Regions from separate parts of the Dietzia sp. WMMA184 genome, predicted to be linked through region 2. Evidence: riboswitches for the same ligand, from Rfam matches in the RefSeq annotation. Region 2 holds a riboswitch; each other region holds the start of a gene.
What was found. A riboswitch is a leader RNA that binds a small molecule or an ion and turns the genes downstream of it on or off. The one in region 2 is predicted to bind thiamine pyrophosphate.
Positions count from the first base shown of each region.

Region 1: linked by a shared signal. The riboswitch ahead of CK206_RS05460 (ABC transporter ATP-binding protein) and the one ahead of thiC (phosphomethylpyrimidine synthase ThiC) in region 2 are both predicted to bind thiamine pyrophosphate.
Region 3: linked by a shared signal. The riboswitch ahead of CK206_RS15565 (3-oxoacyl-ACP reductase) and the one ahead of thiC (phosphomethylpyrimidine synthase ThiC) in region 2 are both predicted to bind thiamine pyrophosphate.

Region 1 covers NZ_NXEI01000001.1:1,181,116-1,191,082, forward strand. The annotation lists gene ettA (energy-dependent translational throttle protein EttA) at 1-386, opposite strand, end outside; gene CK206_RS05445 (single-stranded DNA-binding protein) at 512-1,051, opposite strand; gene CK206_RS05450 (cytochrome c oxidase assembly protein) at 1,220-3,250, opposite strand; tRNA gene CK206_RS05455 (tRNA-Arg) at 3,360-3,432, shown strand; TPP riboswitch at 3,572-3,669, shown strand; gene CK206_RS05460 (ABC transporter ATP-binding protein) at 3,718-4,491, shown strand; gene CK206_RS05465 (ABC transporter permease) at 4,488-5,267, shown strand; gene CK206_RS05470 (ABC transporter substrate-binding protein) at 5,264-6,319, shown strand; gene CK206_RS05475 (GlxA family transcriptional regulator) at 6,438-7,355, opposite strand; gene CK206_RS05480 (TIGR03557 family F420-dependent LLM class oxidoreductase) at 7,534-8,523, opposite strand; gene CK206_RS05485 (HAD family hydrolase) at 8,655-9,332, shown strand; gene CK206_RS05490 (MFS transporter) at 9,351-9,967, opposite strand, start outside.
Region 2 covers NZ_NXEI01000001.1:3,033,146-3,043,112, forward strand. The annotation lists gene CK206_RS13955 (ABC transporter permease) at 1-698, shown strand, start outside; gene thiC (phosphomethylpyrimidine synthase ThiC) at 840-2,555, opposite strand; TPP riboswitch at 2,553-2,667, opposite strand; gene CK206_RS13965 (GNAT family N-acetyltransferase) at 2,743-3,039, shown strand; gene CK206_RS13970 (CD225/dispanin family protein) at 3,168-3,683, shown strand; gene CK206_RS13975 (CoA-binding protein) at 3,703-4,119, opposite strand; gene ppk2 (polyphosphate kinase 2) at 4,240-5,133, opposite strand; gene CK206_RS13985 (exodeoxyribonuclease III) at 5,137-5,937, opposite strand; gene CK206_RS13990 (GNAT family N-acetyltransferase) at 5,994-7,070, opposite strand; gene CK206_RS13995 (peptide deformylase) at 7,063-7,731, opposite strand; gene CK206_RS14000 (DUF3263 domain-containing protein) at 7,915-8,253, shown strand; gene CK206_RS14005 (LytR C-terminal domain-containing protein) at 8,269-9,063, shown strand; gene CK206_RS14010 (hypothetical protein) at 9,154-9,492, shown strand; gene CK206_RS14015 (monovalent cation/H(+) antiporter subunit G) at 9,629-9,967, opposite strand, start outside.
Region 3 covers NZ_NXEI01000001.1:3,369,637-3,379,603, forward strand. The annotation lists gene pgi (glucose-6-phosphate isomerase) at 1-1,614, opposite strand, end outside; gene CK206_RS15545 (SDR family NAD(P)-dependent oxidoreductase) at 1,771-2,253, shown strand; gene CK206_RS15550 (TIGR03619 family F420-dependent LLM class oxidoreductase) at 2,293-3,177, shown strand; gene fgd (glucose-6-phosphate dehydrogenase (coenzyme-F420)) at 3,224-4,243, shown strand; gene CK206_RS15560 (hypothetical protein) at 4,309-4,764, opposite strand; TPP riboswitch at 4,875-4,972, shown strand; gene CK206_RS15565 (3-oxoacyl-ACP reductase) at 5,058-5,822, shown strand; gene CK206_RS15570 (hypothetical protein) at 5,953-6,312, shown strand; gene CK206_RS15575 (hypothetical protein) at 6,377-6,874, shown strand; gene CK206_RS15580 (ABC transporter ATP-binding protein) at 7,001-8,032, shown strand; gene CK206_RS15585 (ABC transporter) at 8,029-8,775, shown strand; gene CK206_RS15590 (sensor histidine kinase) at 8,799-9,967, shown strand, end outside.

The DNA of each region.
Region 1 (9,967 bases), 1.9 Mb from region 2:
AGCTGCTCCTGCAGCCGACCCATCTCCTCCATGAGCTCGTCGGTGTAGTCGGTCGCCATCTCCTCGGCGACCTCGTTGTACCGACGCAGCTGCACCATCGTCTCGCCGAGGCCGTCCTCGACGTTCTCCTTGACGGTCTTGGACTGGTCGAGCTCCGGCTCCTGCAGCAGGATGCCGACGGTCGCCTCGGGATCGAGGAACGCCTCGCCGTTGGAGGGCTGGTCGATCCCGGCCATGATCTTGAGGATGGAGGACTTGCCGGCGCCGTTGGGGCCCACGACGCCGATCTTCGCACCGGGGTAGAAGGACATCGTGACGTCGTCGAGGATCACCTTGTCCCCGTGCGCCTTGCGTACCTTCTTCATCGTGTAGATAAACTCGGCCATTCTACCCTCTCACCTGCGCATATAGTTCACTTCACCGCGGGTCGGCCGCGGGCACGACCCCCATGTTACGTGTCCGCCCGCGGCCCCGGCGTCCGCGGCGGACGCCGGCCCCACCCCCGGGAGCATCAGGCGCCGGCCGCCCCCACGAACTCGCCCGCCTCGCTCTGCTCGGACCCCGGCTCATCCGGGTCCAGCGACCCGAGCGCCATGGCGTCGGAGTCCTCGGCCGCTCCCCGCAGGCCGCCCTCGTCGACGCCCGCCCCGTCGACACCCGCCCCGTCGACGCCGGCCCCCTCGACCGGGGCGTCCGTCCTGGCGCGGCGCACGGTGACGTCCATGCGGGACAGGTCGGGCCCCACGGCGCTGACCCGCATCTCCAGGTCGCGCATGATTCGACCGTCGCGTTCGTACTCGTTGGTGAGCAGCCGACCGTGCAGGATCACGCCGTCGCCCTTGCACAGTGCGCCGGACGCCCGTTGCCCGAGGCGTCCCCAGCAGTTGGCCGAGAAGTACAGAGTGCCGCCGGTCTTCCATTCGCCGGTGAGCCGGTCCTGGTAGCGGCTGTTGCTGGCCACCCGGAAGGTGAACACCTGGTCGTCGCCCACTCTCCGGGTGGTGGGGTCGGTGATCACGGTTCCGCGGACGGTCGTGTGGGTCTCGTTCATGGGGTCACTCCTGTCACGTTCGGCCGACCGTGCGTCGGCCTCGTGACTTGCAGCGTGCCCCACCTCGTCGTCGTCACCCCTCGTTCCCACCGCCCGCGGTGGCCGCCCTGTGGAGGGGGGCGGGGGTGTGGAAAACCGGCGCCTGTGACGACGACGAGGTGTTCGGGGTCAGGGCCGGCGGTCGGCGCGGGACATCTCCCGGAGCATCTCGTTGTAGGCCTTGAGCTCGGCATCGTCGTCGCGGTCGGCCTGCCGCTCGCCGCGCCGCGCCTCGCGCATGTCGCTCTGGTACCACTGCCACGCCAGGGCCAACATGACGATCACCAGCGGGATCTCCCCCGCCGCCCACGCGACGCCACCGCCGACCTGCTGGCTCTGCAGCAGATCCGGGATCCACGGCAGGCCGATGCCCGAATACCAGGGCTCGGCCAGCACGGTCTTGGTGTTCATGAGCAGGATGCCGAAGAACGCGTGGAAGGGCAGCGAACTCAGCAGGACCATGAGCTTGTACATCGGCGAGAAGTGCCGCGGCGCGGCGTCCACGCCGATGATCACCCAGTAGAACAGGTAGCCGCTGATGAGGAAGTGCACGTTCATGAACATGTGGCCCAGGTGCTCCGAGGCCAACGTCTGATAGAACCCGCCGAAGTAGATGAGGTAGAAACCGGCCACGAACTGCACCGACGCCACGATCGGGTGGGTGAGGAAGTGCGAGAGCGGGTTGTTGATGAACTCGACCAGCCACTCGCGGGGCCCGGGCGGGTTGCCGCGGCCGGCGGCCGGGAGTGCGCGCAGGGCCAGTGTGAACGGGCCGCCGAGCGCGAGGAGGACCGGCACCAGCATCGAGATGAGCATGTGGCCCACCATGTGGCTGGCGAAGTCGGCCATCATGTACATCCCCATGCCGGAACTGGTGGTGAGGAAGAGGATCACGCAGCCCGCCACCCAGAACGCGGTGCGGCTCAGCGGCCAGGCGTCCCCGCGGCGGCGCAGGCGCACCAGGCCCCAGAGGTACAGGCCGAGCAGGATCACCGCGGCCAGCCCCAAGACCAGGTCGAAGCGCCAGGTGCCGAAGACCGTTCCGAACGCGAAGGGCCCGGGCAACTCGAAGCCCAGTAGCGCCTCCTGCCTCGTGGGCACGTACAGCGGCGCCGGCGGCGGGGTGCGGCCGAGAGAGACCGACAGACCCAGGGTGCCGGCCATGACGACGGCCTCCACCACGATGATCCGCAGCAGCGTGGGCCGGTCGACCGGCGCGTTGGCCCCCGTCGACTCGATCTTGGCGATGATCCGGCGGCGGATCGCCAGACCGAACAGCGCCAACAGGCACAGCGCCAACGCCTTGGACACCACCAACAGTCCGTAGGTGGAGGTGAGAAGGTCACCCGGGTGCAGGCGGACGAGCGCGTTGATCACGCCCGTGAACCCGAGGGCGACGATCGCGACCGTCGCGACCACCGAGTAGCGGCGCAGGGCCAGGGCGACGCGCGAGCCGCCGCGCCACGTGTGGATGATCAGCGCGACGAGCCCACCCACGTAGAACGCGGCGCCGAACAGGTGGATCATCAGCGAGTTGGTGGCCAGGTCGTGCGCGGTGCTGCCGGACGCGTGGCCCGTGGCCGCCACCGGAAGCAGCGACAGCAGGGAGACGGCCAGCCAGATGACCGACCATCGCCAGCTCAGCGTGAGCCGCTGCCCGATCCCGGCGACCAGCGCGATGATCGCCGCCCAGCGCCACGAGGACGCGATGTCGATCTGGTTGATCGCGACCAACCACTGGTCCGGCGGGAGCGACTGGAGGAAGGTGCGCCCGGAGACGTCCGACAGGGTCAGCGGGATGAGCAGTGCCGCGGCGATCGCCCAGGCGATGTTCGCCCACGACGAGATCTGCTGCATGCGGTAACCGTCGACGTCGAGGGTCTTGTCCTTCTGCGGCGGGGTGAAGAACGCCGCGAACAGCGCCGCCCCCACGGCCACGGCGGCGAGGAGCTCGGCGATCGACCGGACCGCCGGGAGGCCGGCCGTGGTGAGCGGACCCGGATCGGGCACGCCCACCAGCTCGAGCGCCACCTCGGCGGACATGGCCGACAGTGGGATCACCACCCCGGCCGCCACCGCCGCCAGGAGCAGTACCAGGGCGACGATGTTGCGGGTTCCGAACCGCCCGGCGGTGGCGGGGGCGGTCTTCGACGACGTCATGACCACCATCGTAGGAACCGCGGCGCCCCCGGGCCGATTCGCCACTGTCGGACCCACCCCCCGGATCGGTTACCATTCTCCCGGCGACGCCCCACGCGCGCGTCGCCAGGCCTCCGTAGCTCAGTGGATAGAGCATCCGGTTTCTACCCGGCTGGTCAGGGGTTCGAATCCTCTCGGGGGCGCACTCACGCCGACACGGGCCGGCAATCCGCTCTCCACTGACGGCGGCCCGCCCGCGCCTCGCTCCAGCCATGGACGCACATCAGATCCCGAGACGTGCCGGTGGTACGTTCGGACTTCGAGCTGATTCGCAAGATCAGCATCGATGACACGGGGTGCCCCTACCGAACGGGGCTGAGATCACACCCGCTGAACCTGAACTCGTTCACACGAGCGGAGGGATGTCAGATGCGCTGGCATGGGCTTTCGTGAGCCGCCCAGGAACCACGGCAGTGGCGTTAAATGGATTGGGACACACCTATCCGGGCGCGCTCCGCCCGGTTCTCGCAGACCTCAACCTGTCCGTTCCGGTAGGCGAGCACATCGCCGTTGTCGGACGCAGCGGATGCGGTAAGTCGACGCTGCTGTCGGTGATCGCCGGCCTCGTCGAACCGACCACCGGGACCGCCGCCGTCCTCGATGACCGCCGGCCCGCACGACGCCTGGAGTCCTGCGCGTTGATGCCCCAGGGCGACAGCCTGTTGCCCTGGCTGTCCCTGCTCGACAACGTCGCGATCAGTCTCCGCAACCAACGAGTGCGCCGGCGCGTGGCCCGATCCGAGGCCCAGCGCATGCTGGACCGTGTGGGACTGGGCGCCTGGTCCGATGCCCGTCCCTCAGCTCTCAGCGCGGGCATGCGCCAGCGCGCCGCTCTCACGCGGGCTCTGCTGGCGCGCAAACCCGTGCTGCTGGCCGACGAGCCGCTCGGTGCGCTCGACGCGATCACCCGTGCGGAGGTCCAGCAGTGGCTCCGCGACACCATCACCCACACCTCGGCCACCCTCGTCATGGTCACGCACGACGTCGATGAGGCGCTGCTCCTCGCCGAACGCGTGGTCCTGCTCGCACGACACGAGCCCGACGCCCCGGCGCGTGTGGTCTCCACCTGGCCGGGATGGTTCGGTGACGACCGCCCCCGCGAGGTCCTCCTCGGCGACGAGGACTTCGCCACAGCTCGCCGGGAAGTGCTCCAGGCCCTGGCCCGGGAATCCCACCTGACCGGAGGCGGCACCGCCCCATGACCGTGCGATTCCTCCGCTCCGCCGGCCCTGCCTGCGTCACGCTCCTGCTGGTCCTCGCCGCGTGGATCACGGTCACCACGCTCGAGCTCGTGCCCGAGTACGTCATTCCCTCACCCCTCGCCGTGCTCGACTCGCTCGTATCCACCTGGCCCGACCGGCTGGGCTCGGCCACATTGCTGACCGCCACGGAGACCGTCGTCGGGGTGGTCCTCGGAGTGGTCGTCGCGGTGACCGTGGTCGTCATCAGCGGATTCGTGCCCGCCGTCGGTCAGGCCATGACCCCCCTGCTGGTCGCCTCCCAGGCCATCCCGGTCATCGTGATAGGCCCACTGTTGACGATCTCCCTCGGCTACGGCATGGCGCCGAAGGTCATCGTGGTGGCCCTGCTGTGCTTCTTCCCGGTCGCCCTCAATCTCCTCTCCGGAATCCGCTCGGTCGACGCCCGGATGATCGACACCCTGCGGAGTCTGCACGCCACCAGGTGGTCGCTCTTCTGGCGGGTGCGTCTGCCCTTCGCCGCGCCTCGCGGCTTCGCCGGGCTGCGCGTCTCGGTCACCTTCGCGCCGGTGGCCGCCGTCTTCGCCGAGTACACCGGCTCCACCAACGGCCTGGGCTACCTCATGCTCCAGGCGATCCCCCGGCTCCAGACCGATTTCGTCTTCGCCCAGGTGGCGGTGCTGACGATCATGTCCAGCGTCCTCCTCGCCAGCGTGACCATGCTCGAACGCCTGATCTGCCCGTGGAACACACCCACCGGGGAAAGGAACCCATCATGACGGACACACGACCCAGCAGGATCCGGCGCCGGACTCTCACGCGCCCCGGCGCCCGCATGCTCGCGATGGTGGCCGCAGCCGCGGTGGCTCTGACCGGCTGCCAGGCATCCTCGGACAACGCCGAGCCAGGCGAGACCGGCGCCGCCCCGGTCAGTGTTCTGCTCGACTGGAGCCCCAATCCCGACCATGTGGCCCTGTACACCGCGCAGCACACCGGCACCTACGCCGACGCCGGCGTGGACGTGACGTTCACGACGCCGTCCAACACGGCCGACGCCGCCCGGGAGGTGTCCCTGGGGCGGGTCGACCTGGCCATCTCCTACGAGCCCGACACGCTCATCGCCCTCGAACAGGGACTCGACGTGATCTCGGTCGCGGCACTGATCCCGACGTCCTTGACCTCCCTGATCGCCAGGACGGAGTCCGGCATCACCTCCGCAGCCGATCTGGAGGGCAAGACCGTGGGGTTGTCGGGGCTGGCCTCCCAGGAACCGACCCTCGACTTCATCGCCCGTGAGGCCGGAATCGATCCTGACTCGATATCCACCCCCAATGTGCAGCAGAGTCTCAACCAGTCGCTGCTCACCGACCAGGTGGACGCGATCTTCGGGGCGTTCCGCAACATCGAAGGCGTGGAACTCGGCGCCCGGGGCGATGTCGAGATCATGCCGGTCACCGAACTCGGGGTGCCCGACTACGCGGAACTGGTGATCATCGCGAACCCGAACCGGCTCGCCGGCGACGCCGACTATGCCGAGCGCGTGGGCGACTTCCTCACCGGAACCGAGGCCGGGCAGCAGGCCGCGTTGGCGGACCGCCGGATTGCCCTCGAGTCCCTCATCCCGGTGACCGAGGGCTCCTACGAGCCCGACATGCTGGAGAAGATGATCGACGCCACCCTGGCGCTTCTACCCGAGGAGGATTTCGGGCGGCAGACAGCCCGGGACTGGGCGGCCTACGCGTCGTGGATGCATGACAACGGACTGCTGGAGACCGAGGTCGACGGCGCCGCCGCCATGACCAACGACTACCTGCCCCTGTCCGGCGGCTAGATGGTCTGGTCACGCAGATCGTGGCCATGACGTCTGCGGCCGCGTTCCGCACCGGGCAGGCGCCGCCCTACCGGTCGGGACGCGTCCGCATGGTCCGGGGCGACGGGCCTGGTGGAACTCACTCCTGCGCCTCCCCGAACCGGGCGCGGTAGGACGACGGTGTCGTCGAGTACTTCCCGTCGAAGTTCTGCCGGAACGTCACCGCGCTGCCGAACCCGCAGTCGCGGGCGATGTCCTCGATCGAGCGGGTCGTGGTCTCGAGCAGCGTCCGCGCGTGGTCGAGCCGACGCGACAGCACCCATCGCCCGGGGCTCGTGCCGGTGGTCGCGCGGAACTTCCGGGCGAAGCTGCGTCTGCTCATGCAGGCGTGTCCGGCGAGGTCGTCCACCGAGAGTGGCCGGTCGAGATTGGCCAGTGCCCAGTCGATCGTCTCCCTGACCTCCCCGTCGTCTCCCCCGTCGGGAACCGGCAGTTCCACGTACTGCGCCTGGTCACCCTCGCGGTGCGGCGCCACCACGATCCGGCGGGCCAGCACGGCGGCCTTCGCGGCACCGAGCCGGGATCGGACGATGTGGACGCACGCGTCGAGCGAGGCGGCCGTCCCCGCGGAGGTGATCACATCCCCGTGGTCGATGTACAGGTCGGACGAGCGGACGTCGACCGCCGGGTACCGCAGGGCGAGCTCCGCCGCACCCTCCCAGTGGGTGACGACGGTACGACCGTCCAGCACTCCGCTCGCGACCACGGGATAGGCACCGAGGCACAACCCCGCCACCAGGCTGCCCCGGGAATGGGCGCCACGCACGATCGATAACAGGCACGGATCCCGGTCGGGGAGTTCCGGAGACCATGAGGGGAAAACCAGTATGTCGGCCTGCTCCGCCGTCGCGGGCCCGTCGAGGTCGCCGAGCACGATCCCCTCGGCGGTGTTGACGTCTCCGCCGTCTGTGCTCCAGGTGTCGACCTGCCACCCGTCCGCGAGTCCGAGCCGGGTCACCTCGCCGAAGACGAGGAGGGGCGCCGCGAGGTGGAACATCGTGATGCCCGACGCCTGGGTCGAGTCCGTCTCGTCGGGGGCCGAGCTAACCGGCAGCGATCTGGGCAGTTCCGCCATGCAGGGCCGCGCCGAGCACTGACCGCGGGACGTCGCGAAGGGCCCGGCCGACCGAGGCACTCGCCCCGGCCGGCCGGACAGCCACTGCGTGGCCCCGCGATCAGCCCGCGGCCTCCCGCAGCCGCGCCAGCAGCGGCTCGGCCGCCTCCTCAAGGAACCGGTCGAGGGTGGAGTCGCCGATCTGGATCAGCGCGATGTCGGTGTACCCGGCCTCCCAGTAGGGCCGCACCTTCTCGACGATCGCGTCGAGGTCGGGCCCGCACGCCAGCTGCTCCCCCACGTCCTCGGGGCGGATGAACTGGGTGGCGGCGGCGAACCCGGCCGTGGTCGGCAGGTCGGAGTTCATGGCCCACCCGCCGGCGAACCACCGGAACTGGTCGTGGGCGCGCTCGACAGCGGCGGACTCCGAGTCGGGGTCCCAGCTGATGGGGATCTGCGCGATCGCGCGGGCACCGTCGCCGATCCGGGTCTGGCCCTCGAGGCCGTTCCACTTCTCGATGTAGCTGCTCTCGGGCTCGGTGGCGATGAGGTGGTCGCCCAGCGGTCCGAGGTGCGCGAGGGCCTTCTCGCCGCCGGCGGCCACGCCGATCGGCACGCGCTTGTCGGGTAGATCCCACAGTCGGGCGGAGTCCACGCGGAAGTGCTCGCCCGAGTAGGTGACGAGGCCGCCGTCGAACAGTTCTCGGATGATCTCCAGCGCCTCGACGGTCATCTCGTGGCGCTCGTCGACCGACGGCCAGCGCTGCCCGACGACGTGCTCGTTGAGGTTCTCCCCCGCGCCGATGCCGAGCATGAACCGGCCGTCGGACATGATCTGCATCGTCGCGGCCTTCTGCGCCACCACGGCCGGGTGGTAGCGCAGGATCGGGCAGGTGACGTAGGTGCACAGGTCGACCCGTTCGGTGACGTGCGCGACCGCCCCGAGCACGCTCCACACGTACGGCGCGTGCCCCTGCGATCTGAGCCAGGGGAAGTAGTGGTCCGAGGCCACCTCGAAGTCGAACCCCGCCTGCTCGGCCTTGGCCGCGTAGCGCACGAGTTCCTTGGGGCCGGACTGTTCGGTCATGAGGGTGTATCCGAATCGGGTCATGCCTATCGATCGTGCGCGCGGCCGGTCCGCGATGCCACCGGTCCCCGCGTCGGATCGACGCCGCCACACGTGCCCGACGCCACACCAGCAAGCGGTTGCCGGCCGGCGCGGGGCGCGGCACCGTCGAACACATGACTACCCAGCGCGCTCTCCTCCTCGACGTCGACGGCACCCTCGTGGATTCGACCTACGTGCATGTCTGGACCTGGGTCCGCGCTCTCGCCGAGGCCGGTGCGCCGGTGCCGTTCGTGGACGTCCACCGTCGGATCGGCAAGGACGGTTCGACGATCGTGGAGGAGCTGCTCGATATCGCGGGGATCGACGACGACGAGGAGCGCGAGAGCATCGCGGGCCGGGCCAAGGACCTGCACGGTGAGTACTACGCCGAACAGGCCGAGTCGCTGCGGGTGCTCCCCGGTGCCCGCGACCTCGTGCGCGGCGCCAAGCAGCAGGGGTGGATCACTGTGCTGGCCACGTCCGCGCCGCCGTCGGAGTTCGCCGAGGCCCGCGAGTTGCTCGACATCGACGACTACGTGGACGCCGTGACGACCGGTGAGGACGTCGACCGGGCCAAGCCCGATCCCACGATCGTCGAGATCGCCCTGGAGCGCTCCGGTGTCGACGCCGCGGATGCCGTCATGGTCGGCGACGCGACCTGGGACGCGATCGCGGCGACCAAGCTGGGCATACGTTCGGTCGCGGTGCGCACGGGCGGCATCGGCGACTCGGAGTTCCGCGCCGCCGGGTTCTCGGAGATCGTCGACGACGCCGCCGCGGTGCTGGACCTGCTGAACGCCGGCCGGCTCTGACCGCACTCCCCGGACCTTTCAGCCTGCGGGCTCCGCGTCCTCCCAGGTGCTCTCCGCCTCGGCGCGGCTCGGGGTGCGCACCGGCAGCAGCAGGAGCAGCCCCACCAGCAGCACCAGCCCTATCCCGGCGATGCCCGCGCGGTCGGCGGAGAAGGCCCACGTGAACAGCCCGAACATCGCCGGCGCGAGGAACGAGACCGCACGGCCGGTGGTGGCGTAGAGGCCGAACATCTGGCCGTCGCCGCCCGGCGGGGCCAGCCGCGCCAGGAATGACCGGGACGCGGACTGCGCGGGCCCCACGAACAGGCACATCAGCAGCCCGAAGATCCAGAACATGCCCGTGCCGTCCACGACCAGCAGGACGGTCATGGTCGCGATCATCGCCACCAGCGACCCGATGATCACCGCCTTGGGGCCCACCGTGTCGTCGATCAGTCCCGCGACAGCCGCCCCCAGCGCCGCGACGACGTTGGCCGCGACGCCGAAGATCAGGACGTCCCCCGGGGCGAGTCCGTAGACCGTCACGGCCAGGATCGCCCCGAAGGTGAACACCCCCGCCAGCCCGTCCCGGAAGATCGCGCTCGCGAGGAGGAACCTCACCGTCCGCGGATCCCGCCGCCAGAGAGCCTTGAGGT
Region 2 (9,967 bases):
TCGGCATCGGCCTGGCGGTGGTACTCGCAGTGGTCATCGGCCAGTTCGAGCAGCCCGCCACAGGGGACCCGATGGCCGGTGCGCCCGGCGGCGGCAGCGACCCGCTGTTCGCGATCCTCGGCGTCAGTGCGTTCACCGTCCTGCTGGCGTGGATCGCCGCGATCGTCGGCGTGACCGGCGAGTACCGGTATCACACCATCAAGGCCACGTTCCTGACGACGCCGTCGCGCTGGCCTGCCATCGTGGCCAAGACCGCCCTGTTCACGGTGCTCTCGATGGTGGTCACGGCCGTCGCGGTGGTCCTGGCGCTCCTCGTGGCCGGGGCGCTCTCCGGCAACGAGGGCTGGACCCCGTTCTCCGGAGACGGGCTGACCTACCTGTGGCGCTTCCCCGTCTACGCCGCACTGGGGACGATCGCGGTCACGGGCCTGGCGTACATCATGCGCAACGCCGCCGGCACGATCTCCCTGTTCCTCGTGTGGATACTGGCCCTCGAGGGCATGGTCTCGTTGATCCCGCGGGTCGGCGAGGACATCGCCGCCTGGATGCCGTTCGCCAACGGTGACTTCTGGACCCAGGGAGAGAGCGTCCGCGGGTACATCACGTGGGGCGAGTGGCCGGCGTTCGCCTGGTTCGCGGCCGTGTGCGTGGCCCTGTGGGTCGTCGGGGTGCTGATGACGCTGCGCCGGGACGCCTGAGTCCGGGCTCCCGATCCGACGTCGCACCGGGGCTCGCCCCGTCGAGGGACTGGTGGGTGGCGGCGCTGTCGGTGACGACGACGAGGTCGACCCGTCGCTCCACCGGTGCGACCTGCCGGTCGACTCGCCTGGCCGGAGCGGTTATCGACCGGTGATCGGCAGGTAGACGCGGCCACCGAGTTCGGAGAATTCGGCCGACTTCTCCGCCATCCCCGCCTCGATCGCCTCCACCGTCTCCATCCCGTGCTCCGCGGCGTAGTCGCGGATGTCCTGGGAGATGCGCATCGAGCAGAACTTCGGACCGCACATCGAGCAGAAGTGCGCGGTCTTCGCCGGCTCCGCGGGCAGCGTCGCGTCGTGGTACGCCAGCGCGGTGTCCGGGTCGAGGGCCAGGGCGAACTGGTCCCGCCAGCGGAACTCGAACCGGGCGGTACTCAGCGCGTCATCGCGGGCCTGCGCGCCCGGGTGACCCTTCGCCAGATCGGCCGAGTGCGCGGCGATCTTGTAGGTGATCACTCCGGTCTTGACGTCGTCCCGGTCGGGCAGGCCCAGGTGCTCCTTGGGGGTGACGTAGCACAGCATCGCCGTGCCGGCCTCGGCGATGCGGGCTGCACCGATCGCGGACGTGATGTGGTCGTAGCCCGGCGCGATGTCCGTCGCGAGGGGGCCCAGCGTGTAGAAGGGGGCCTCCTCGCACCACTCCTCCTCGAGGCGCACGTTCTCCACGATCTTGTCCATCGGCACGTGACCGGGTCCCTCGATCATCACCTGCACGCCGTGGCTCTTGGCGATCCCGGTGAGCTCCCCGAGCGTGCGCAGTTCGGCGAACTGAGCCTCGTCGTTGGCGTCGGCGATCGACCCCGGGCGCAGGCCGTCGCCGAGGGAGAACGTCACGTCGTGGCGGGCGAGGATCTCGCAGAGTTCCTCGAAGTGGGTGTAGAGGAACGACTCGCGGTGGTGCGCCAGGCACCACGCCGCCATGATCGAACCGCCACGCGACACGATGCCGGTGACCCGCTTGGCCGCCAGCGGGACGTAGCGCAGCAGCACGCCGGCATGGACGGTCATGTAGTCCACGCCCTGTTCGCACTGTTCGATGACGGTGTCGCGGTACAACTCCCAGGTCAGACGGGTCGGGTCGCCGCCCACCTTCTCCAGTGCCTGGTAGATGGGCACGGTGCCCACGGGGACGGGGGAGTTGCGCAGGATCCACTCGCGCGTCTCGTGGATGTCCCGGCCGGTAGACAGGTCCATGATGGTGTCCGCGCCCCAGCGGGCAGCCCACACCATCTTCTCGACCTCCTCGGCGATCGAACTGGTGACCGCCGAATTGCCGATGTTGGCGTTGATCTTCGTGAGGAAGCGCTTGCCGATGATCATCGGTTCGCTCTCCGGATGGAGGTGGTTGGCCGGGATGACCGCCCGCCCGGCGGCGACCTCCGAACGCACCACCTCGACGTCGATCCCCTCCCGCACGGCGATGAACCGCATCTCGGGGGTCGTCAGCCCCGCCCGCGCCCAGGCCAACTGCGTCCGGACGAGGGTGGGGTTGTTCGGCGAGGCGGGGACGGCCCCGGGGTGGGACCACTCACGGCGGGTGGGCGGCAGGCCTGGGGCGAGGTCATGGCAGTCGGCCGCACTCGCGTAGGCGGTATACGGGCCGGAGGTGTCGTAGACGTCGAACGTCGTGCCGTCGGTGAGCGCGATCCGGCGCACGGGCACGCGCTGGCCGTCACCGGACTCACCGGGCACCTCGAGATGAGCCTTACTGCTGGAATGGATGGGGCCGCACGTCACGGCGTCGATCGGGGTGCCGTCGGTGCCGTCGGTGCCGTCGGTGAATAGAGCTGTGCCCATGGTGTTTCCTGATCTCCCTACGCCGGCATGATCCGGACAGGTTCTACGGTCGACGACCCGGCTGGTCGTCCTCTCAGCCCGCGCATCGAAGCGGACTCCCGTGTGGATGAGTATGTGATTGTGCAGGGGCGAGCGTAACCCGACGAGTAGCATCGCGGGTGGAACACGCCCTGCAGAAGGAGTTCTGATGTCCGCTGTAACGTCGCTCAAGCTGGTCCACAACACCGATAGAGACCGCTTCGAACTGTGGGACAGCGAGACCTTCATGGGTCTCGTTGGTTACGAGAAGGACGGCGACGTCTACATCCTGCTCCACACCGTGATCGAGGAGCGGTACGGCCAGCAGGGGATCGCCCGCCTGCTGGTCAGCCTGGTCCTCACCCGCATGCGGCTCGATGAGCTCAAGATCCGGCCGGTGTGCAGCTATGTGCGGCGGTTCCTCGTTCGCTTCCCGGAGTATCAGCTCCTGGTCGCCCAGCCGTGACCGACGCCGGGCGGTGACCGTCGACCGCCTGCGGTGACCGGTGTCAGTCGCCCCGCGAGCGGCTGAGGAGCGGCCGGAGGAGCGGGACGTAATCTGACCCCAGACGACCAGCTACCCGGAGGACTCCCATGACCTACCCGCCCCAGGGGAATACTGCCGACGGCGACTCGACCGGTGGCGACGATGCGAGTCGGGGCTCCTACGGCCAGAACCCGTACGGCCAGGGCACATACGGACAGAGCCCGTACGGACAGGGCACATACGGACAGAGCCCGTACGGCCAGGGCTCGTACGAGCAGACCGACTACAGCGCGCAGACCCCGACCGGTTACGGCGCGCAGACCCCGTCCTTCGGCGGGGCGGGCGGATACGGGACCACCTCGGCAATTCGCCCCGGCCCGCCGTCGAACGTCGGCTGGGCGGTCGCGTCGATTCTCTTCTTCTGGCCGCTGTCGTTCGTCGCGATGACCCGCGCGCTGGACGTCTACCCGCTGTGGGCCGCCGGTCGCCACGCCGAAGCCGAGGCCGCCAGTGCGACCGCCAAGAAGCTCGGCATGATCTCGCTGGCGATCGTGGCAGTCCTCATCGTGCTGTACTTCATCTTCATCTTCGCGATGGTGGGACTGGCCTCGAGCGGCTTCTAGACCGGGCCGGGTCCGCGGTTCAGGCCAGGCCCAGACGAGGGGCTTCGATCGCAGGGCAGGCGTCCATCACCACGTCCAGCCCGGCATCCTTCGCCCGCTGCGCCGCGGCCTCGTCGACCACGCCCAGCTGCAACCAGACCGCCTTGGCTCCCTTGGCGATCGCATCGTCCACCACGCCGCCCGCGAGCTGCGAGTTGACGAACACGTCGACCACATCGACCTCGCCGGGAACGGACGCGAGATCCGGGTAGCCCTGCTGACCGTGCACGGTCTCGGCCTTGGGATGGACCGGTACGATCTCATGTCCCAGGTCGCGGACGTAGGCGGCGATCCCGTACGCGGTGCGCGCGGAGTTGGTGGACAGGCCGGCGACGGCCCAGCGGCCCTTCTCGGTGAGCAGGCGCTTGATGACGGCGGGGTCGTTGGTATGGCTCATACCCAGTGCAAGGCCCGCCGCCGCCGAGACATTCCCGGGGCCTCCCATCAGGCCCGGTCAGTCAGTCCCCGACGGGTTCTGTGCGCGGGGACATCGCTCCGCTCGCTGGCGCTCCCTCCGCTAGTCTCCGACGGCGTCCTTGCCGCGGCGGACGATCTTCGGGTCCGGGTCGAACACCACCTGGGGGTCCTTGTCCGGGTAGTCGAACTGGTTCAGGAAGTAGCGCATCGCGTTGATGCGGGCCCGCTTCTTGTCGTTGGACTTGATGGTGATCCACGGCGCGTGGTCGGTGTCCGTGCGCCGGAACATCTCCACCTTGGCGTCCGTGTACTTGTCCCACTTGTCGAGCGACTCCAGGTCCATGGGCGAGAGTTTCCAGCGCCGCACCGGGTCGAGTTGCCGGATCGCGAACCGGGTCTTCTGCTCCTCGCGGGTGACCGAGAACCAGAACTTGGTCAGACCGACCCCGGACTCGACCAGCATCTTCTCGAACATGGGCGCCTGCTCCATGAACGTCTCGTACTGGGAATCGGTGCAGAAGCCCATCACCCGCTCCACGCCGGCGCGGTTGTACCAGGAGCGGTCGAACAGCACGAGCTCGCCGCGGCTGGGCAGATGGGCCACGTACCGCTGGAAGTACCACTGGTACATCTCGGTCTCGGTCGGCTTGACCAGCGCGACGACCCGGGCCTGCCGGACGTTGATGTACTCGGTGAACCGCTTGATGGTCCCGCCCTTGCCGGCGGCGTCGCGGCCCTCGAACACGATCACCTGCCGGTGCCCTGATTCGGCCTGCCAGTTCTGGAACTTCAGCAGTTCGATCTGCAGCAGGTACTTCTCGACCTCGTACTGGTTGCGGTCCATCCGCTCGTCGTACGGGTAGTTCTCCCGCCAGGTGTCGACGGCCCGGCCGTTGATGTCGATGAGGTCCGGGTCCTCACCGTGGTCGTCGCGGACCGTGAAACCCTCGGCGCGGAGCCGGTCGATGTAATGGCGTAGCTGGAACGTGGACATGGCTCAGTCGAGCTCCACGACGACGGGCGCGTGGTCCGAGGCGCCCTTTCCCTTGCGTTCCTCGCGGTCGATGAACGCCCCGCTCACCCGCGCGGCCAGCGCGGGGGAGTGCAGTTGGAAGTCGATGCGCATGCCCTTGCGCTTGGGAAAGCTGAGCCCGGTGTAGTCCCAGTAGGTGTAGACGCCGGGTCCGGGCGTGTGCTCGCGGGTGACCTCGCGGAACCCGGCGCCGTCGAACGCCGCAAACGCCAACCGTTCGGGGCCGGAGACGTGGGTCTTGCCGTCGAAGACCTCCATGTCCCACACGTCCTCGTCGAGCGGCGCGACGTTCCAGTCACCCACCAGGGCGATCTGGGCGTCGGAGTCGGCGGCCAGTTCGGCGGACGCGTGGTCGCGCAGGCGGGCCAACCACTCCAGCTTGTAGGTGTAGTGCGGATCGCCCAGCTCACGGCCGTTGGGGACGTAGAGGCTGTACACGCGGACGCCGTCGCAGACCGCCGAGATGGCGCGGGCCTCGGGGTCCTGCGAGACCTCGGGGTCCTTGTGGAAGCCCGGCATCCCGTCGAAGCCCAGGCGCACGTCCTCGAGCCCCACCCGGGAGGCCACGGCGACGCCGTTCCACTGGCTCAGCCCGTGATGGGCGATCTCGTAACCGGCCTCCCGGAAGGCCTCGGTGGGGAACTGCTCGTCCTTGCACTTGGTCTCCTGCATCGCCAGGACGTCGACGTCGGACCGTTCGAGCCACGCGAGCACGCGGTCTCTCCGGGCGCGGATCGAGTTCACATTCCAGGTGGCCAGACGCATGCGCCCGAGTGTATTGCCCTCGGCGCGGCGGTGTCACCGTGGGAGCGGAGCCGGTGTCAGTCGACGACGACGAGGTGGCGCAGCGAATGGTGCGGCTGCAGTCCGAGCTTGGCCCACAGGCCGCGCCCGGCGGAGTTGTCCGCGAACACGTGCAGGTGACATTCCTGCGCGCCGAGGCCCAGTCCCCACTCCACGAGCGAGCCGGTGACCACCTCGGCCAGGCCGCGGCGGCGGTGGGCGTCCGCGGTCTCCACGCACGAGACCGCGATCCGCGCTTCGCCGTCGGGACCGGTCGTGACGGCGCCCCGGGCGATCGCGGCCAGCTCCCCGTCCTCCTCGAGTCGGGCGAACACCGCGTGGCCGCCGGGGCCGGGGGAACCGGCGTCGGGCCCGGAGGCGACGAGCCCCGCGGTGGCGAGCATCGCGGGCCGGACTCGCTCGGGGTCGAGGTCGGCGGTGGCGTGGTAGAGCGCCAGCCAGTCGTCGTCGGGGCGCTCGGCCAGGGTGACCGCCGGCCGGGTGGGGGCGGGGAACGCCTCGTCGACCACCGCGAGCAGGTCGCGGCTGTCGGCGGTGCACAGCAGGAGGTCGCGGTCGGCATGGATCCGCGAGGCGTCCACCGGGGCGCCGTCGAGTTTCATTCGCTCGGATTTCACCAGCCGGTCCACGTCCACCAGGCGCAGCGGCAGGCCGCGGGCGGCGTACCAGTCGCGCACCCCGTCGAGGTCCTCACAGTTGGCCCACGGCAGGACGGGCACCGCGGAGTTCCCGCGGTAGGACCAGTCGTCGCCGGCGCGGCAGAACCAGCCGTCGACGATCTCGTACTCCCGGCCGGGCCACGCCAGGGCGCCGGCGTACTCGCGCGCCCGGATGGCGCGGGCCCGCACCGGCCGCGGCGGAACCACCTTGAGTACGGCGATGTCGGCGTCGGGGATCCGCACCTGCTCACCGGACTCCCGGGCCACGACCAGTTCCGGCTCGAGTTCGACCACGCGACCGATGACGTCGGTGTACAGGTGCGAGGTCTGGCCCGCCTCCAGATGACGACGCACCACCACGCGATCGCCCACCGCCACCCGGCGGCCGGCGTTCCACCGGGACCGTTCCGACAGGTCCCGGTCCCGCTCAGTCATGGTCGGGGACGACCTCGTCGTCGTCGTAGTCGTCCTCCTCGTCGGCGAACGGGTCCGGATCCGTGGCCGGGTCCCAGCTCAGGCCGGGCACTCCCCAGCCGGCGTCGCGGATGTGGCGCTTGGCGGCCTTGCGGTTCCGGCCGATGAGACCGTCGGTGTAGAGGAAACCGTCGAGGTGACCCACCTCGTGCTGCAGGCAGCGGGCGAACAGTCCGTACCCCTCCACCGACACGGGTTCGCCGTTCTCGTCGGTGCCCGTCACACGCGCCCACCAGGCCCGTCCGCGCGGGAAGTTCACCGCGGGGACGGACAGGCAGCCCTCGAGGTCGTCCTCCGGATCCGGCATCGTCTCGGGGATCTCGGAGGTCTCGAGCACCGGGTTGACGATGCACCCGCGGCGGTTGAGCCAGCCCCCGCGCGCCTCGACCTCCTCGCGGGTCACGCCCTCGCCGTCCTCGGTGTCCAGGTCCGGGCAGTCGTAGACGAACAGGCGCTTGCGCACGCCGATCTGGTTGGCGGCCAGGCCCACCCCGTTCGCGGCGTCCATCGTGTCGTAGAGATCCTGCACCAGCCCGGCGAGTTCCTCGGGGGACTCGGTGACGGGCTCGGTGGGGGCGTGGAGCGCGGGATCGCCGAGGATGACGATGGGACGGACGGCCATGGTGGTCGATTCTAGAGCGCCGGACATGGCGATGTGTCGGAGGCGTGTGGTTCACTACGGTGGAATCACAAGGGTGTATTTCACCCGCACAGCGTTCCACTCGCACGGTATTCCATCCGCACGGTGATCCGGGTAGTGGTCATCAGTGGTCAACAGAGGTCATCACGGTCAGGAGGCAGGCACATGGGTCGCTCAGCCACCGCGGCACGCGAGGTGCAGCGCGAGAAGGACCGCGAGCAGGGGACGGCCGAGCTCCACGCCGCCGATCCCGTCCTGTCCGACCGAGACCGGGCCATGCTCGAGTTCGAGCGGCAGTGGTGGAAGTTCGCCGGCTCCAAGGAGGAGGCGATCCGGCAGCAGTTCGACATGTCGGGCACGCGCTACTTCCAGATCCTCAACGACCTCATCGACCGCCCCGAGGCCCTGGCCGCGGACCCGCTCCTCGTCAAGCGGCTGCGCCGGATGCGTTCCAGCCGACAGAAGGCACGCGCGGCGCGCAACCTGGGAATGCGGCTCGACTGACCTAGACTCGGCGGCGTGAGCTCCCAGTCCGGAAACCCGCAGTACGACAGCCCGCAGCCCGGCGATGCCGAGTACGGCGATCCCGAATACGGCGGCCCGCACGGCGCCGACGACCCCTACACGCCGGGCGACGGCCCGGCCATGGACGAGCCGACCGGCCCGCCGTACCGCGCCATCGCGATGGTGCTGCTGGCCGCGGTCGTGCTGGCGGTCGGCGTCGGACTGGTCCAGCTGTTCGGCGGTGACGAGGACGAGGCGACGCCCACCGCCGACGACACCACCTCCCAGGTCGAGCAGGACGCCTCGGCCGGACAGGGTGCCGATGGTCAGACCGGAACCGACGGCGCCGGCGCTGCCACTGCCCCGGGCGACGCCGGGGCCGGTCAGGACGGTGCCGGCGGCGCGGACGGTGCGCCCGGCGGAGGAGCCGACGGGCAGGACCCGCAGTCGGGCGACCCCGCGGCGCCCGCCCCGGGCCAGCCCGCCGGGCAGGTCCCCGGCGGAGCGGTGCCGGACGTGACGTCCGTGCCCGTGCAGATCTTCAACAACAGCACCGTGACCGGGCTGGCCGGCCGCACCGGTGAGACGCTGCGCGAGAACGGGTACGCCGTGGGTGAGGTGGCCAACATGCCGTCCAACCGCGGCGTCGTGGCGGAGTCGACCGCCTTCTACGGCTCCGGCCCCGGCGAACAGCAGGCTGCACAGGCGATCGCCTCCCAGTTGGGCATCACCGCCAAGCCGCGGCCGGCGGATCTCGCGGACGAGGCGCCAGGGGTGATCGTGATCGTCACCCAGGATCTCGACCGCTGACCCCTGAGGATATGATGAGCCCACGCATTCCGTTCCGCGGGTTGCGTGCTCACTAGCGACTTGCAGCTTCCCGAGATCGAAGGAGCCCCCATGGCCCCGCGTCAGACCGCCCGCCGCCTCCTGGTCGCGGCTCCCGCACTCGCCCTCGCGTTCGCCGTGGCCGCGTGCAGCCCGCCCAACGAGCAGCCGGCCGAGGCCGACGCGCCGTACACGCTGCCCAGCTACACCGAGGACGCCGCGCCGACGAGCTCGATCCCGGAGACGCAGGAGACCGACGTGCCCGAGGGTGCCGGCGACTTCGAGCCCGGCGTGACGGAGACGGGCACTCCCGGTGGCGAGGGCGGCGGCCAGGCCACCACCGACGACGGCGTGGTCGTCCCGGGAGCCGGGCAGCAGGCCGGCAACGCCCCGGCGCAGCCCGCCCCCTGAGCAGCCCGCCCCTGACTTGACGGGTCGGCACCACCCCCGGACGACGAGAAGAGCGTCCCGTACACGTTCCCCGAGAGGGACAGGTGCGGGACGCTCTTCTCGTTGAGCCGGCGGCCGGCCCCGGCCGCGCGACGGGTCAGTTGGCGGCGCTGCCGTCGAGGCCCGACCCGGTGAACTTCTCCAGCACGGGGGCCTCGTGGGTGATGGTGCCGTCCTCGACGCTCTCCCGGTAGGCGAGGTTGCCCACGCGGTTCGCGATCACCGGCGCCGTGCACACGGCGACGATGGCGGCCAGCACGAGCATGCCCAGGTCGATGTCCGGGAAGATCCGGATCCCGGCGCCGAGCAGGATCAGCACGAGGCCGAGGACCTGCGGCTTGGCGGCCGGGTGCATGCGGCTGAGGGTGTCGCGGAAGCGGACGAGGCCGATCGCGCTGGCTAGTGTCAGCAGCGCCCCGGCGAGGACGAACAGTGC
Region 3 (9,967 bases), 340 kb from region 2:
ACCACTGGATTCGGCACCACTGGATTCGGGACCGCCGGGTTCGTCGGAGGCGAGTGCCGGGTAGAGGTCGCGGGCCTGCTTCTTCCCCAGTTCGACTCCCCACTGGTCGAAGGCGTTGATGTTCCAGATCGCCCCCTGGACAAAGACGACGTGTTCGTACAGGGCGATGAGCTGCCCGAGGACGCCGGGGGACAGCGAGGGCGCGAGGAGCGTCGTCGAGGGACGGTTTCCGGGCATCACCCGGTGAGGGCGGAGAGCGGCCTCGATGCCGTCGGCGCGCGGCTCGGCGTCGGTCCGGCCGAAAGCCAGCACCCGGGACTGGGCGAACATGTTACTCACGAGCAGGTCGTGCATGGCCACGCGGTCGTCGGCCGCCATCGTTCCGTCCGAGGGGCGGGCGATGCCGATGAAGTCGACGGGGACGAGGTGAGTGCCCTGGTGCAGGAGTTGGAAGAACGCGTGCTGGCCGTTCGTCCCCGGCTCACCCCAGTAGATCTCCCCGGTGGGGTGAGCCACCGGGGAGCCGTCGAGCCGGACCGATTTGCCCAACGATTCCATGGTCAACTGCTGGAGGTACGCGGGGAAGCGGGCGAGATCGTGCGCGTAGGGGATGACGGCCTTGGACTGGGCCCCCAGGAAACTCGTGTACCAGACGCCGAGCAGCCCCATGAGCAGGGGCGCGTTGCGGTCATCCGCCGCGGTGGCGAAGTGCTCGTCCATCGAGTTCATGCCTTCCAGGAACTCGGTGAAGACCCCGGGCCCGAGGGTGATCATGCAGCTGAGCCCGATCGCGGACCCCACGGAGAAACGGCCACCGACCCAGTCCCAGAAGCCGAACACCGCCTCCTCGGCGATGCCGAACGCGGCCACCTCGTCGGAGGCTGTCGAGACCGCGACGAAGTGAGCGGCCACGGCGTCCTCCGCGCCGAGGCGATCGAGAAACCATCGACGGGCGGCGTGGGCGTTCGCGAGGGTCTCCTGGGTGGTGAACGTCTTGGAGGCGACGATCACCAGGGTGGTCTCGGGGTCGATCCCGGCCAGGGTGGAGTCGAGGTCGCGGGGGTCGACGTTCGACACGTAGTGGGCGGTGATCCCGCCGGTCTGCAGGGGGCGTAGGGCCCGGTCGACCATCGCGGGCCCGAGATCCGATCCGCCGATGCCGATGTTGAGGACGGTGGTGATCTTCTTGCCGGTGTACCCGGTCCATTCCCCGCTCCGGACCCGCTCGGCGAAGGCGGTCATCATCCGGAGGGTCTCGTGGACGTCGACGACCACGTCGCAACCATCCAGGGTCAGCGTGTCATCGGCATCTCGTCGGAGGGCCGTGTGCAGGACGGCACGGTCCTCCGTGGTGTTGATGCGGTCGCCGCGGAACATGGCTGCTCGGCGGACCGGCAGGTCCGCGACGCGAGCGAGGCCGAGGAGCGCGGAGACGACCTCATCGGTGACCAGGTTCTTGGACAGGTCGATGTAGAGATCGCCTGCCGTCACGCCCAGTCGGCTCCCGCGGTCGGGGTCTCGGTCGAACAACTCACGCAGGGTGGTCTCACCCGTCGAGGCGGCCAGCCCCTCGACCGCTCGCCACTCATCGGTGGTGCTGATGTCCATGTCGATGCTGTTCACGGGCAGTCCTTCGGTGTGGTGGCGGAGGGGGGCGAGGCTGACGATACCGTGGTGTACACAGTTGACTACAGTTTCCGTACACAGGTGACTACAGTGGCGGTGGCGGGTCGACGCACCCGCCCGGCTGCACCGACGTGAAAGGCCTCGATGACCACCACGAGCACGACGATGATCCCCGCCCGTGCTGCGGCCCGCCTGTCCGGCAAGGTGGCCGTCGTGACCGGCGCCGGTCAGGGGGTGGGCCGGGGCATAGCCCTCGCGCTGGCCGAATCCGGAGCCGCGGTGGTGCTGCTCGCGGAACCGATGCCGCTGGACGAGTACTCGGACGCCGCGTTCCGCACGGCAAAGGAGGCGATCCGATCGCTCCCCCGGGCGGCAGCCTGTGAACGGGGTCCTGACGGGATCCGAGCGCTCGCTGTCGCCCCCCATGCCCACAGCCCCGGACTCGACTGGTGGATGCGTCACAACCCGGAGGAGGCCGAGCGGTTCATCGCCCGCATACCCGCCGGGCGGGTGGGCGACCCCGTGGCAGACATCGGCCGGCCCGTGGCGTGGCTGTGCACGGCGGAGGCGTCCTACCTCACCGGCGTGACCATTCCGCTCGACGGCGGTCAGTCCCGGTGGGGTTGATCACCACATCCACATTTCTCCGACAGAAGAGGTCACATCATGCAGTTCTCCGTTCCGGTCGCGTTCAGCCCGATCGACCAACTCCTCGGCCTGGCCCGCGCGGCCGAGGACGCGGGCTTCGCCCGCGTCACGCTTCCCGATTCGCTGTTCCTGCCCCACCGGCAGGACACCGACTACCCGTACACGCCCGACGGGGCGCGGATGTGGGACGAGCACACCCCGTGGGTCGAACCCCTGACCGCGATCGCCGCGATGGGCGTCGCCACCTCGACCATCAGGTTCTGCCCGCAGGTCCTCAAACTCGGACCCCGTCAGCCCCTGCTGCTGGCGCGGCAGTTGTCCACGGTCTCCCACCTGACCGGCGGACGCATCGACCTGGGGGTGGGGATCGGATGGGACCCCAATGAGTTCGCGTGGTGCGGAGTCCCCTACCCGGGGCGTGGCAAGAGGGTCGACGAGATGCTCGAGATCATCCGCCTGGCCGGTGACGGCGGGTGGTTCGAGTACCACGGTGAGCACTTTGACTTCGACCGCCTCACACTGGACCCGCCGCCCGTGGCCCAGGTGCCGTTCTACGTGGGCGGCCACACCGCTCCGGCGCTCCGCCGAGCCGTCCGGATCGGCCAGGGGTGGACCTCGGCGATGATGGGATTCGACGAGATCGCCGCCACCATCACCCGCCTCGGAGAACTGCTCGAGGCCGACGGCCGCTCCCTCGCCGACCGCGGGGACGGCCGGCCGTTCGAGATTCAGGTGGCCTGTACCGACCGGTACGGCAGCCGCGGTTTCGCCCAACTCGAGGACGCGGGCGTCACCGATGTCATCGTCATCCCGTGGCTGATCGAGGGCCACGGATACGACGCCCCGCTGGACGCCAAGCGCGAGTCGATCGCCCGGTTCGGCGAGAAGTACATCAGCGCATGACCGCGACACACATCAATCACACCGCTACGACCCCAAGGAGCCCCACATGCCCGACACCCCGTCCCTGAAGCTCGGTTACAAGGCGTCGGCCGAGCAGTTCGGTCCGCGTGATCTGGTGGAGTTCGCCGTGATGGCGGAGCAGGCGGGGATGGATTCGGCCACGGTGTCGGATCATTTCCAGCCGTGGCGTCACGACGGTGGTCATGCGCCGTTCTCGTTGGCGTGGATGACGGCGGTGGGCGAGCGCACCGAGAGGCTGCAGCTGGGCACCTCGGTGCTCACCCCGACGTTCCGCTACAACCCGGCGGTGCTCGCCCAGGCGTTCGCGACGATGGCGTGCCTGTACCCGGGCCGCATCTTCCTCGGTGTGGGTACGGGTGAGGCGCTCAACGAGATCGCCACCGGGCACCAAGGCGAGTGGCCGGAGTTCAACGAGCGGTTCGCGCGCCTGCGTGAGTCGGTCCGGCTCATGCGCGAGCTGTGGACCGGTGAGACCACCAAATTCGAGGGTGACTACTACTCGACCAAGGACGCGTTCCTCTACGACGTGCCCGAGGGTGGCGTGCCTGTCTACGTCGCCGCGGGTGGTCCGGTTGTGGCCAAGTACGCGGGCCGGGTGGGCGATGGGTTCATCTGCACCTCGGGCAAGGGGATGGAGCTGTACACCGACAAGCTGCTGCCCGCGGTGGAGGAGGGCGCCGGGATCAACGAGCGGGACTCGGCGCGGATCGATCGGATGATCGAGATCAAGATCTCCTACGGCCCGGACCCGGAGGCGGCGTTGGAGAACTGCCGCTTCTGGGCCCCGCTGTCCCTGACCCCGGAGCAGAAGCACTCGGTGGATTCGCCGCGGGAGATGGAGCGCCTGGCCGACGAGCTGCCCATCGAGCAAGTCGCCAAGCGGTGGATCGTCGCCTCGGACCCCGACGACGCGGTCGAGCAGGTCCGCCAGTACGTCGACGCCGGCCTGAACCATCTGGTCTTCCACGCCCCGGGCCACGACCAGAAACGCTTCCTCGACCTGTTCACATCCGACCTCGAACCGCGTCTGCGTCGCCTCGCGTAGGCGCCGCGGGCGGGCCTGTGACGCGCCCGGCCGCCCGGCCGCCCGCCCGGCCGCCCACCCCGCGCTCAGGCCCGGGTGAGCAGCAGCGGAGCCGCCGCGACCCGCGACCAGGGCCCGCCCGCGAAGGTCAGGCCGATCAGGCGCCGGTCGTCGAGCGGCCGGAACTCGTCCCGCACCCAGCGCCACGGCACCGGGCTCGAGGCGCTGTACGAGCAGACGATCACCTGACCGCCGTCGAACCACGAGGATTCCAGCATCACCCGCATCGGCAGGGTCTCCCGTGGCGGGCGGCCCTCGTCGTCGTCGACCAGGTTCACCGCGCCGCCCCCGGGGGCGAAACGCTTGCCCTGCCAGCCCGGCATCCCGCCGAGGGCGATCGCGCGCGGGGCCACCACCTTCAGCGGTGCCGGGCCGACGAACGTGACGAGGTAGTCGCCCGGGGCGGGCAGATCGGTCGGCGGCGTGGCCCGCGAGAACAGGGCGCGCAATCGGCCGAGCGACGTCGGAAGGGTGGCGGTCACGGGGCTCCGATCGTCGGGGGCGTTCGCCGATCCTAGGACGGTTGTCCAGCACGCGGGACAGATCAGGCAGTGTGGCTTCGTGTTCAGCCGGCCGCGGGTGGCCTAGGCTCGCACTCGACACGGGGTGCCGCCCATCCGGGCGGCTGAGAACACACCCGTCGAACCTGAACTGGGTAGTTCCAGCGGAGGAATGTCGTGCGCGTCGCCGGGCGTCGTCGCCTCTCGTGCGGTCATCGTGCGGCGGGCAGGTGGGCATCGCGCTCCCCGTGAGGAACCACCGGGAAGCGAGTGGAATGCGTATCAACGAGCAGGTCGTCCTGGTCACCGGCGGAGCCCGCGGACTCGGCGTGGAGATCATCCGCGCCTTCTCCCGCGAGGGCGCCCTCGTCGTCGTCAACTACCGGCGCAGCGAGGCCGCCGCCGCCGACCTCGTCCGTGAGCTCGGCGAGGACCGCGCCGTCGCACTACGCGCTGACGTGACCGACGACGACGAGGTACGCGCCCTCGTCGACGCGGCCCGCACCCACTTCGGTCGGCCGATCAGCACGGTGGTCAACAACGCCCTGGTCGACTTCCAGTTCAACGGCGACGCCAGGCCGCGGCCGGAGACCCTCACCTGGGAGGACTTCGACTCGCAACTGCGTGGCGCGGTCAAGGGCACCCTCGCCACCACCCAGGCCGCGCTCCCGGGGATGCGGGAAGCCGGTTTCGGGCGGATCGTCACCATCGGCACCAACCTGTTCCAGCACCCGGTGGTGCCGTACCACGACTACACCGCCGCCAAGGCCGCCGCGCTCTCGCTGACCCGCACCCTGGCCACCGACCTCGGGCCGGACGGCATCACGGTCAACATGGTCTCCGGTGGCCTGCTGCGCACCACCGACGCCAGCGCCGCTACACCTGAAGAGGTGTTCGACGTCATCGCCTCCGGGACGCCGCTACGGCGCGCGATCACCCCCGCCGAACTCGCCGACGCGGTGCTGTTCTTCGCCTCCCCGTGGGCACGGGCCGTGACCGGGCAGAACCTCATCCTCGACGGCGGCCTGGTCAAGGGCTGAGTCGGCCGGGCCCGCTCGCGGGGGTTCTGCGTGTCGTGGTGCTGGACTAGGTTCGACGTAGGGCCCGGGTTCGGGTCCCGACGACAGGACCGGGCGCGGCCCGGACGGTGACACGCAGGAGGGATTCCGTATGGGAACGGTGCCCACGGGCCTCGCGCGAACGGCCGAGGGGCGGCGCACAGCCCTCGCCGAGCAGTCCGTCGCCCGCTTCACCCGGCAGCTCTCCGAGTGGGACGCCCAGCGGGCCGCCCTCGTCGCCGACGACCTCGGGACGAACCCGCGGCGCCGTGTGCCCGGGACCTGGCCGGCGGTGGCCGTCGCCGACGCCACCGCGCTCGGGCAGCAGGCGGCGCCGCTGTCCGCCAACGCCCTCGCCGCGGAGTGCTCCACCCTGTGGTGGTCCGGTATCGGCAAGGTGATCGGCGGTGCAGTCTCGGCTGTGGTGCTGTTGTCGTTGCCGATCTCGCTCGTCCTGGCGGCGGTGGGATGAGAAGCAGGATGCCGGGTCTGCGGCCCGGGTGGGCCGGCGTTCGGACCGGAAAGGAGGTGACGTCGTGCCGCTGATCTTCGCCATCGTGGTGGTGGCGCTCATCGCCGGAGCGGTCGTGTGGATCGGCTCCACCGGATGGCTCATCCGCTCCGGGCTCGAGGATCTCGCACGCCGCCGGCGGCTCCTGCGCGGCACCGACCCGCTGCAACTGACCGCCCAGCAGGCGCTCGGCTCCGCCCGCCGGTCGTATGCACTGGCGTTCGAGGCGCTCGGCGCGACCGTCGACGCGTGGTACGACCTGCGGGAGACGCAGGGGATCGGCACCGCCCTCGAGGTGGTCTACCCGGAGATACAGAGCAAGGTCGACCCCGACCCGCGGTTCCGCGCCGTCCTCGAGCAGGCCAACGAGACCACAATGGCGGGACCCGCGCAGCAGCCGGACTCGGTGGCGGACCTGCTCGAGGAGGCCGCCCGCATCGACGCCATGACGCTCGAGATCCGCACCCGGATCCACCGTGCGCGGCCCCCGCGGCGTCGGGGCCCGGGCGCGCTCTTCCGCTGAACCGGCCCCGCCTCGTCCCGACCGCTCGTGAGGGGCCCCATGCGGCGGACCCGTGACAGTTGTCACCGGTGAGGTCGTGACAGGCGATCCTTCCGAACGTCATCGCAGGTAAGCGAGGGTGGAGGCATGGTTACCCACCGCTCTACCCGCCCCCGGGAAGCAGACCGCGTCGGCGCGGTGATCGACACCGACGCGCCCGCGCCCGCCCTCGAATTCCATGACCTGACGCAGACGTTCACGCCGCCGCGCGCCGAGACTGTCCACGCCCTCCGCGGCATCGACCTGCGCATCGAGGCCGGCGAGGTAGTGGCGCTGCTCGGCCCCAACGGTGCCGGAAAGACCACCGCCCTCGACATCGCACTCGGCCTCACCGAACCGACCGGCGGCCGGGCCCGCGCGTTCGGCGCCGCCCCCAGGCAGGCCGTCGCCGACGGGCGGGTCGCCGCCGTCCTCCAGACCGGCGGACTGCTCTCCGACCTCACGGTCGAGGAGACCGTCCGGGCCATCGCGGCCCTGTACCGGGACCCGGTCTCCGTGGGCGAGGTACTCGACCGGGCGGGGATCGCCACGATCGCCCGCCGCAAGGTCTCCCGCTGCTCGGGCGGCGAGCAGCAACGACTCCGCTTCGCCCTGGCGCTGCTGCCGGATCCCGACCTGCTCATCCTCGACGAGCCGACCGCCGCGATGGACGTGGGCACGCGCCGCGAGTTCTGGTCCACCATGCACGCCGAGGCCACGTCCGGGTCGACCGTCTTATTCGCCACCCACCACCTGGAGGAGGCCGAGGCGTTCGCCGACCGCATCGTGCTCATGGCCCGCGGCCGGATCGTGGCCGATGGCCCGGTCGAGGCGATCCGTGCGATGGCCACGGGCACCCGCGTCACCGCGGTCTGGACCCCCGGGCCCGGTGAACCCGCACCCCACGACCTGCCCGGGGTCACCGCGGTGGAACGCACACCCACCCTGGTCATCCTCACCAGCACCGACAGCGACGCCACCGCGGGCGCGCTGCTGCGCGGGACCGCCGCCCGTGACCTCACCATCAGCCCGCGGTCGCTGGACGACGCCTTCGTCGCCCTCACCGCCGCACCCGACACCACAGCCCCCGACACCACCGACCCCGACACGACCGACCCCGACCAGGAGGCCGCCCGATGAACGCCACCTACTGGGCCATCGACCTGCGCCGCACTCTGCGCGACATCACCAACATCTTCTTCATCGCCGGACTGCCGCTCATCATGTACCTGGTGTTCGGCAGCGCCCAGTCCTACCGGGACGAGCCCGTCGCACACGGCAACGTGGGCTCGGTCGTCATGATCTCCATGGCCGTCTACGGCGCCGTCACCGCCACCACCTCGATCAGCGGCGGGGCCGCTCTCGAACGCTTCCAGGGCTGGGGACGTCAACTCGGGTTGACCCCGTGGAGCAGCACCGGCTTCGTGATCACCAAGTCCGCCGTGGCCATGACGGTGGCGGCTGTGCCCGTCCTCTCCGTGGGGCTCGTCGGCGCGCTCACGGGGGCTGAAGCCACGCCGCTCGCGTGGGTGCTGGCCCTGGCCGCGGCGTGGATCGGGTCGGCGGTGTTCGCCGGGTACGGACTGACCGCCGGGATGGCGTTCCGCTCCGAATCCGCGTTGGGCGTGGCCGGTGGGAGCCTGGTCCTGTTCGCCCTGGCCGGCAACCTGTTCATCCCGCTGTCGGGGACCGCGCTGGAGCTCGCCCGGTTCACGCCGCTGTACGGGATCAACGCGCTGGCCCGCTTCCCGCTCACCGGCGGGGTGGTGACCGAGTCCGTGACCGACCCGTTGTGGCTTCCGCTGCTCAATGTGACCGCGTGGGCCCTCATACTGGGGACGACGGCAACAGTTCTGGTGCGTCGCCGTCGGGGCCGGGACTAGAGACGGCAGGGGAGGTCGGGTCGATGACGACGGGCAGCAGAACCACCTGGCGCCGGGTCCGGGACGCCCTCACCAGCCCGAATGTCCTGTTCTCCCTGATCTGGCAGGTCTTTCTGATCTACCCGGTCCTCGCCGTCGTCTATTCCGGCGCGCCCACCGCACCCACGGTGCTGGGCCTGGCCTCCGTCGCCGTCTTTTCCGCCGTCTACCTCGCCGGCTTCGCCTCGCCCGCCGTCACCCGCGACTACCCGCTACACCTGCGCAGGACGGCGCGCCCCACCCGAGATGCGTCGACGCTCGCGGCCCGTGGTGAGTCGCCGCTCGCGGCGGATGAGAACTGGCTCGACCCCCCGGCGGAGCCTCCGGCGCCGCTCGGCCTCGGCTACCTGGCCGGGCTCGTGGTGTGCGCGTTCGGCACCCTGCCCGCCGCGGGGATCAACGGCCCGACCAACTTCCTGCCGTTCATCGCCTGCTTCATCGCCGCCGCCTGGCCGCTCCGACGCAGCGTGCCCGCCGCGGTGGCGCTGATCCTCATCGGGTGTGGCGCGGCGCTGTTCGAGAGCAACGTCGCCATGCTCATCCCGTGTTTCCTGGTGATCCCGGTGGTCCTGTCGATGATCGGCACCCGCATCTCCGTGGGCATCAGCGACCGCGAAGGCCACTACCGGCGCGCGCTGGGGGTGGTGGAGGAGCGCGAGCGGATGGCCCGGGACCTCCACGACGTGCTCGGCCATACCCTCACCGCCCTGACCATCCGCGCACAGCTCGCCCGCGCCCGACTCGACTCCGACCCGGACATCACCCGCGCCGAGTTGGAGAACATCGAGATGCTCACCCGCACCGCTCTGGCGGAGATGCGGCAGACCGTGTCCGGGATGCGCGTCGCCGATCCCGCGCGCGAGCTCGCGGACCTCACCGCATCCCTCCGCGCCGCCGGGATGGACGTGCGCGTGGACGGCACCCCGGATCTCGTTCCCGCGGAGTACGCGGTGCTCGTCGCGTGGACGCTACGGGAAGCGGGCACCAACATCGCCCGACACTCCGGGGCCCGCCGCGTCACCGTCGAGTTCACCGCCGGCGGCGTGCGCGTCACCGACGACGGCCGGGGGATCGGCGCCCGCCGGGAGGCCGGCTCCGGCACTGCGGGCTCCGACACGGCGGGACGGGGGCTCGAGGGGCTCGCGGCGCGGGC